Regions from separate parts of the Diaphorobacter sp. JS3050 genome, predicted to be linked through region 1. Evidence: predicted binding sites of a transcription regulator. Region 1 holds the regulator's gene; the other holds the start of a gene.
What was found. Region 1 encodes FliA, which starts transcription of late flagellar genes. Its sites were predicted from a motif close to CTAAAGTTTNNNNNNNNNNNGCCGNTA; they were not measured.
Positions count from the first base shown of each region.

Region 2: a site for FliA is predicted at 1,756-1,782, ahead of HND92_RS08880 (YjfB family protein). Genes of this name have one in related genera too.

Region 1 is NZ_CP053553.1:3,611,238-3,615,431, reverse strand. Features, by position in the region: gene flgA (flagellar basal body P-ring formation chaperone FlgA) at 1-87, shown strand, start outside; gene flgM (flagellar biosynthesis anti-sigma factor FlgM) at 181-504, shown strand; gene HND92_RS17205 (hypothetical protein) at 561-908, shown strand; gene HND92_RS17200 (RNA polymerase sigma factor FliA) at 1,120-1,833, opposite strand; gene HND92_RS17195 (hypothetical protein) at 1,838-2,635, opposite strand; gene flhF (flagellar biosynthesis protein FlhF) at 2,625-4,194, opposite strand, start outside.
Region 2 is NZ_CP053553.1:1,817,573-1,821,766, forward strand. Features, by position in the region: gene HND92_RS08870 (amidase) at 1-319, shown strand, start outside; gene HND92_RS08875 (FAD-binding oxidoreductase) at 341-1,468, shown strand; gene HND92_RS08880 (YjfB family protein) at 1,528-1,731, opposite strand; gene HND92_RS08885 (dihydrolipoyl dehydrogenase) at 1,888-3,300, opposite strand; gene HND92_RS08890 (YigZ family protein) at 3,411-4,004, opposite strand; gene HND92_RS08895 (YgiQ family radical SAM protein) at 4,118-4,194, shown strand, end outside.

The DNA.
Region 1 (4,194 bases):
GGACAGAATGTGCGCGTTCGCATGGCCAATGGGCGCATCATTGGGGGTACTGTGCTTGAGGATGGGACAATAGAAGCCACTTTGTGAGCCGCGAGGCACCACAAAGCGCTAAAGTCTGCTCCCTGCCGGCCGAAAACATGGCTACTGGCCCCACATCTCACAGGGGTGGTGGAGAGTGCGATGAAGATTGGACACAACCCGGATACTGCGACTGCGCTGTCAAAGGCCGCTGCCAACAAGCAGCAGGCCAAGGCCGCCGCACCTGCGCCGGCCGCTGAAGAAGCGGCCCAGGGCGCGACGCGCGCCGCCGCAGGCGTGCCCGTCACGCTGTCGGCTGCCGCCCGCGGGGTGGACGCCACCAAGTCCACGGCCGACTTCGACACTGCCAAGGTCAAGGCGATCAAGGCCGCCATCGAAAAAGGCACCTTCCGCGTGGACGCCGAAGCCGTGGCCGACAAGCTGCTGGCCAACGCCTACGAAACCCTGTCCCACTCGCGGGGCTGACCCGCCCTCCTGGGCCGGCTGGCCCGCCGGGGTGACAGGCTCTAGACTTGCACCCCATGTCACTCGACGACACCCTCACCTTCATCGAAGCGCAGCTGCAGGACATGCAGGCTGCGCTTCTTGCTTCCAACCCCCAGACTTTTGAAGACACGGCGGTGCAGCTGCGCGGCGCTGCCATGGCGCTGGCCCAGGCCCTGGCGCCTGTGGCGGGCGCGCTGGAGCCCGCCGCCACGCAAAGGGTGCAGGCCATCGGCCGGCAATTGGCGCTGGTGCGCGACCAACTGGCGCGGGTGATGGCGCTGACCGAGCGACAGGCGGCGTCGCTGCTGCCGCCCGTGGAGGGAGTGACTTACGGGCCCTCGTCCGGCGCCGCGGGGGCGCGGATTTACCGGGCACCGGGGTGACTTTTAGCCCGAATTGCTGGCTGGGACTTATGGGGTAAGCGCTGGCAGCTATCTTTTTTGACGGGTTCTTGGGGTTTGATGCTGTTGACCGGGACCCGCCCCGGCGGGCGCATATCCCGGCCAGCGCCATGAAAAGCCGCAGCACAAGCTCAAAAAAAATAGCTGCCCGCGCTTGTCCAGCAAGCGCAAAACAGCTATTTCATCCAAAGAATCAGTGCCCCCGCATCTTCGTCCGCAACCGCGCAATCGCCTGGCTGTGCAGCTGGCACACGCGCGATTCGGTCACGCCCAGGACGGCGGCGATTTCCTTCAGGTTCATGTCGTGCTCGTAGTACATGCCCATGATGTACTGCTCGCGCTCGGGCAGGGCCTTGATGGCCTCGACCAGCGAGGCGCGCAGGCGCTGGTCGCGCAGCACGGCCATGGGATCGGCGCCCTCGTCGGCCACGTGGCGGTCCAGGAAGCCCTCGTCCTCGTCATCGTGGTGAAAGTCTTCCAGGTACACCAGCTGCGTGCCGCGCACCTTGCTCAGCAGGGCTTGGTAGTCCTCCAGGCTCATGCCCAGTTCGGCGGCGATCTCGGACTCGATCGGGCTGCGGCCCAGGCGCTGCTCCACGCGGTGCAGGGCATGCTCGATGTCCTTCTGGCTCTTGCGCGAGCTGCGGCTCATCCAGTCGCCCTCGCGCAGCTCGTCGAGCATGGCGCCGCGGATGCGCTGGCTGGCAAAGGTCTCGAACTGCACGCCCTGCGCGACTTCGTAGCGCGAGAGCGCGTCGTTCAGACCGATCATGCCGACCTGGATCAGGTCGTCCAGCTCCACGTTGGGCGGGAGCTTGGCGATCATGTGGTGGGCGATGCGCCGCACCAGGGGCACGTGCTGGTGGAACAGCGCGTCCCGGTCGAGCTGGCCTTTCGCGGTGTACATCGGGTCAGTGGCTCCGGTCCAGGGGCGAGAGGGAGGCGCACAGGCTGTGCGGGGGCAGCAGGGGCATGGCAGCGTCAATGGTGCATGCGTTTTCCAGCAGTTGCAAGGCCAGCCGCTGGATGTCCTGCGCGCGCGCCGCGGCCACGGTGGTGGTGTGGACCTGCAGGCCCAGGTGGGTGCGCGCGCTGCGCTGCAGCGTGTCCAGCGCCTCGGCGGTCTGGCGGTGCTGCACAGGCTCCTGCGGCGCGAGGATGGACGCCACCGTGCAGCGCACGCCGGCGTGCAGCGCCATGTGCTTGAGCTGGCGGTAGCTGCGCACCATGCCTTGCGCGCCGGGGCCGGTCATGATCAGCGGTACGCTGGCGCTGCCGCGCAGCAGCGGCGCCAGTTGCTCGGGCGGAGCATGCAGCACCACCAGCGCGTAGGCGCGAAACAAGGGCTGCAGGCGCTGCAGCACGGTGGCGCCATGGTGTTCGGACTGCTGCGCCAGGCGGGCCAGCCCGCGGGCCGCGGGCACCACGGCCAGCGACGCGCCGGTGGCGGAGGCCAGCGTCTGCGCGCCGTTCCAGGGAGCCGGGTGCAGCAACTGGTCCAGGCCGGGCATGTGCGGGCTCTCCAGCGCCGTGCCGTCCAGCACCACGACGGGGTAGCCCAGGCGCTGCAGGCTGGAGCACAGCTGCCACAGCATCTCCAGCCACGGGCCGCTGCCCGGCTGGCTCAGCACGGCCAGCAGGCGCAGGTCCTGCTGCGGCGTGTAGCTGTGCAGCCCGGCGGCCTGGTGCAAAGCGGTATCAAGCAACATCGGCCATCCCCCGCTCATCGGCCGTTTCCGTGGCGTGCGAGAAGAAGAAGTTCAACTCGGCGGCCTTGGGGTCGAAGGCCGACTTCACGCTCGTGCGCATGGAGGCGCTCACGAGCTTGCGGGCGTCGGCCGCCTCCCAGTCCTCGGGCACGCGCTGTCCGTTGGTCACGCCGCGCAGCACCATCTGGTGGCGGATCAGCGCATCGATGGCGGGGCCGAGCTTCACGGCCTCGTCCACCTTGGACAGAATGGCCTGCTGCGAGCCGGTGGTCTTGAAGCCGGTGAGCACATCGTCCAGCGTGTCCCCATGGCTGCTGGCGTTGAGCACCAGCAGGCGCTTGACGCCGGGCAGATCCAGCACGTCCAGCAGGTCGCGCTTGCGCGGGTCGCGGGGGGCCACGCCGGTGGTGTCGATGAGCACCATCTTCTTGGACGACAGCAAGCCCAGCAGGTCCTGCAGCGCCGCGCGGTCGTGCGCCAGGTGTGCCACCACGCCCAGCATGCGGCCGTAAGAACGTAACTGCTCGTGCGCGCCCACGCGGTAGGTGTCCAGCGTGATCAGGCCCACGCTGGCGGGGCCGTGGATGCGCGCGCACAAGGCGGCCAGCTTGGCGGTGGTGGTGGTCTTGCCCACGCCGGTGGCGCCCACCATGGCGAAGATGCCGCCTTCCTCGTACAGCGGCAGCGTCTGCGCGTCGGTGCGCAGGTTGCGCTCCAGCACTTCCATGAGCCAGCGCACGGCGTCCTGGGCGCCCAGATGCTCGGGCAGGTGTTCCAGCACCGCGCGCGAGAGGGCGGGCGAATAGCCCGCACGGATGAGCTTGAGCATCAGTGTGGACTGGATCGGGTTCTGGCGGGCCTGGCCCAGCCAGGCCAGGGTGTTGAAACGGTCCTCGATCAGCTCCTTCATGGACTGCAGTTCCTTCATGAGGTTCTGCTGTCCCAGGCCGGCCGCCAGCGTGGGCGCGGCTGTGGCGGGCGCCTCGGCGCGGCGCGGCGTGAGCTGCTCTGCGCCCAGGGCGGCATGCATGGGGCGCAACGGGTTGTGGCGCGCCAGCGGGGCGTTCACGGGCTGTGGCGCAGACGGCTCCTGCAGGCGTTCGGCACGGCGCTCCGGGCGGGGTTCAAACCGGGGTTCGGGCAGGCCGCGCTCCAGTGCCGCACGCTCGCTCAGGGGCGCGGGGGCGCTCGTGCCGTGCAGGGCCTCGTGGCGGCGGCGCAGCATGCGCTCGCGCACATAGTCTTGGAACGACAACGTGCTCATCGCCAGCTGCTCGGTGTCGCGCGCCACGGCGCTGCGGGCAGCGGGTGCCGGCTGGCGCACGGGCTGCGGAGCAGCAGCGGGCTGCACCTGGGGCATGCGCACCGGGTTGCTAGCAGCTAGATCGTCGGCGCGCTCCTGCAGGCGGCTGGGCGCAGGCTCGGCGCCGCCGTGCAGGGACGACAGCGCGTCCTCGGCCGTGGCCACCACCTCGACGCCGCCCGCCGTGGGGCGGTTGGACAGGATCAGCGTGCCGTCACCGAAGGCCATGCGCGCCTTGGCCAGGGCCTCCCGTGCG
Region 2 (4,194 bases), 1.8 Mb from region 1:
ACTGACCTATGTGACCACGCTGACCACGCACCCCGCGCTCAGCGTGCCCTGCGGGCGCGACACGGCCGGCATGCCGTTCGGCCTGCAGGTGGTGGGGCGCTTTCGCGACGACCATCGCCTGCTGTCCATCGGCCTGGGGCTGGAGCAGGCCTTCGCCCGCATCGATGGCCTGCAGCGCCCGCGGCCCGACCTGGCCCGGCTGGGGCCGGTGCAACCCGCGCTCACCTCCATCGTCACCCACGCGCCGGACCCCGATGACGCGCGCGGCGTGCCGCGGCTGGGCGCACGCGGTGCCGCGGCGCAGGCATCGGCGGTCTGACAGTGATTGGCGAGGGAACCCATGCAACCCTATGACTTCGTGATCATCGGCGCGGGCATTGCCGGCGCCTCCGCCGGTTGGGAACTGGCCGCGCACCGCCGCGTGCTGCTGCTGGAGCGGGAGGCCCAGCCCGGCTACCACACCACCGGCCGGTCGGCTGCGCTGTACTCGGCCACCTATGGCACGCCCAACATCTGCGCACTCACACGGGCCAGCCGCGCGTTCTACGATGCGCCGCCGCCCGAATTCGGCAGCGCCCCCATCCTCACGCCGCGCGGCGTGGTGTACCTGGCGGGGCCCGACCAGCTCGACCTGCTGGAGGCCGCCTACGCCGAGGCGCTGCCGCGCAACCCGCAGGTGCGCCGCCTGACGCGCGAGGAGCTGCTGGAGCAGGCCCCGTGCCTGCGCCCCCAGGCCGTGGCCGCGGGCATGAGCGAGCCCGGCGCCGCCGACATCGACGTGCATGCGCTGCACCAGGGCTACCTGCGCGGCTTGCGCCAGCGTGGTGGCGAGATCCGCACCCATGCCGAGGTGACGGCCCTGCAACGGGGCGAGGAGGGCTGGCACATCACCCTGGCCGATGGCGAGGTGCTGCACGCGCGCGCCGTGGTCAATGCCGCAGGCGCCTGGGCCGATGTGGTGGCAGCCCAGGCGGGCGTGCCGCCCATCGGGCTGGAGCCGCGGCGGCGCACGGCCTTCACCTTCCCCGTGCCGGCCGGCATGCAAGCGGCCCACTGGCCAGCCGTCATCGGCATTGCGGAGGACTACTATTTCAAGCCCGACGCGGGGCAGATGCTGGGCTCCCCCGCCAATGCCGACGCCGTGGCGCCGCACGACGTGGTGCCTGAGGAACTGGACGTGGCCATGGGCATCCACCGCATCGAGCAGGTGACGTGCTTTCAGATCCGCCGCCCCTCGCACACCTGGGCGGGGTTGCGCTCGTTCGTGGCCGATGGCGACCTGGTCATTGGCTGGGACAACCATGTGCCCGGCTTCTTCTGGCTGGCCGCGCAAGGCGGCTATGGCATCCAGAGCGCGGCGGGCGCGGCGCTGCTGACGCGGCAGTTGGCACTGGGCGAGCCGCTGGCCCCCGAGCTGGCGCGCGAGGGTGTGGACGTGGCGGGCCTGTCGCCTGCGCGGCTGCGCTGAGCAAGGCCAGGGCTGAAGCCGGCCTGAGCCGGCGAAAAAAAGCCAGCGCGCCGTGCGCGTCAGGCGTAGGTGTTGAGCTGCGTGCCCAGCGGGCCTTCGGTCGCCAGCGGTGGCTGGGGCAGGGCGGCGAGCAGGGTGGCGGCGGCCGTTTCCTGCGTATCCAGGGCCTTCTTCAGCACGGTGACCTGGACGGCATCGGCCGTCTCGCGGCTGGCGAGGGCGCTGGCGGTGCTGACGATGGATTGGGTGAGGGCGACGTCCATGGTGATCTCCGGTGTACCTCTTGTTATCGGCCAGTTCACCGCGGATTCAAGGGTGCTTCTATAAACATAGCTGTTGGCGCTTGATACGTAAGAATTTCAAGCTGTTTTGGTGCTGAAAATCCATCCTGGCAAGCGCAGCCAGCTATTGTTTTTGTATCAGTCCAGCGCGCTCGCGCCGTAGGCCTCGCAGGCGGCGAGGTCGGAATCGCTGGCCTTGGGCAGGCGCGAGGCCGCATCGCGCAGCGCCGTGCGCAGGCCTTCCTCCAGCACCGGATGGTAGAAGGGCATGCGCAGCAGGTCGTGCACCGTCAGCCGCTGCTCGACGGCCAGCGCCAGCAGGTGGGCCATGTGTTCGCCCGCTGGCGCGCACAGCTCGGCGCCCAGCAGGCGGCCGCTGCCGTGTTCGGCGTACACGTTCAGGCGCCCGTGGTTGCACTGCGCCACGCGCGCGCGGCCCTGGCGCGCAAAGTCCACCGTGCCCCCCACCCATTGCCCCTCGGGCAGATCGGCATGGCGCTGCCCCACCACGGCGGCCTGAGGCTGGCTGAAGGTGATGGCCAGCGGCGTGCGCCGGGCGAAGCCGCGCGGCGTGGGCGCCAGGGCGTTCAACCCCGCAATGTGGCCCTCATCCGCGGCCTCATGCAGCAGGGGGCGGTCGCCATCGGCATCGCCCGCGATGAAGACGGGCAGATCGCCCACCTGCAGGGTGCACGGATCGATGGGCGGGCGGCCCTTGTCGTCCAGCGCCACGCCCAGCGTGTCCAGCCCCAGGTGCTCCAGATTCGGGCGCCGGCCCATGGCGGCCACCACCTGGTCCACCACCACGGTCGCGCTGCCGTTGGTGACCTGTATGCCGCCGGCCACCTCGCGCAACTCGGCCTTGTCGCCCACGTTGACGATGAATTCGTCCTTCAGCCGCGCCAGCAGCGCGTCGTTGATGGCGGGGTCGCTCAGGCCGGCCACGGTCTTGCCCGTCGCGAAGGCCATCACCTCCACCCCCAGCCGCGCGAGCGCCTGCGCGATTTCCACCCCCAGCGGCCCCAGCCCGATGACGGCCACGCGCGGGCCGAGCGTGGGTTGCTCGAACAGCGTGTCGGTGGTCAGGATGCGGTCGCCAAAAGCCAGCCAGTCCTCCGGCACGATGGGGCGCGAGCCCGTGGCGATGATGATGCGCCGCGCGGTGTGCACCTGGCCGTTCACTTCCACGCGCTGCGCGTCCAGCAGCCGGGCGTGGCCGCTGATGGCGCGCTCGCCCGCGTCGGTGGCGGCCAGCGTGCCGGCCACGAAGTCATCGCGCAGCGCGCGCACGCGGCGCAGCACGGCGGGCAGGTCCACCCGCAGCGCATCCGCGCCCTCGATGCCGAAGGTGTGCAGCGCGCGCCGCGCATGGTAGGCGTTGGCGGCCTCGATGAGCATCTTGGACGGCATGCACCCCACGCGCGCGCAGGTGGTGCCCCAGGGGCCGTCGTTCACGATGCGCCAGTGGTCGGTGCGCTTGCGCACCTCGCGCAGCGCCGCCAGTCCGGCGGACCCGGCGCCCAGGATGATCACGTCCAGCGGCTGGCTCATGGAGGGGGTTCCTTGTCAATGCGGGCCGCCAGTGTCGCCGCGCGCGCCGGCGCGGCATGTAGGCGCGCAGGCATTGTTGGGCTTGCGTGGGCGCGGCCCGCCCCCGGTCTTCAGTCCGTGGATTCGCCCCAGGCCACGCGGCCCTGGCCTGCTTCGTTCACCTGGTGGACGAAGGCCTCGGCCTCGGCCTCGGGCAGGCGCAGTTGCAGCGTGACCAGCGTGGCATGCTGCACCTGCAGCAGCTGCACGCCAGCACCGTCGATCATGCGGCGCAGCAGTCCTTCCAGGGCGTAGGGCACGCTGCATTCCAGGGTGCGCATGCGCTGCAGCGGCACCTTGTCGGCCTGCAGCAGCGCCTGGGCCACGGTATCGGTATAGGCGCGCACCAGGCCACCCGCGCCCAGCTTCACCCCGCCGAAATAGCGCACCACGGTGGCCAGCACGCCCTCCAGGTCCTGGTGGCGCAGCACATCCAGCATGGGCCGCCCGGCGGTGCCGCTGGGCTCGCCGTTGTCTACCGCGGCGGACTGGCCGCCCGCCAGCAGCGCCCAGCACACATGGACCGCGCCCGGGTGTTCGCGCCACAGCGCATCCACCACGGCCTGCGCGCTCGCGCGGTCGGCCATGGGCTGCACGCAGCCGATGAAGCGGCTTTTCTTGATGATGAGTTCGCTGTGAACGGGGGCGCTGAGGGTGTAGGGCATGGGGGCGGCCGAGCTTACCCCATGGGCCGACGGCGACAAGGGCCATGCGGGGGCGGTTAGGCGCAAAGGGGGCATGGCTTCTAAAATGCCCGGCCCCCCCTGCAGGCCCGCCCATGAACGCCCCGATCGATGTTTCCTTCTTCCCGCGCAACGCCAAGCCGTTGACCAGCTACCGCCCCTACTGGGCCAA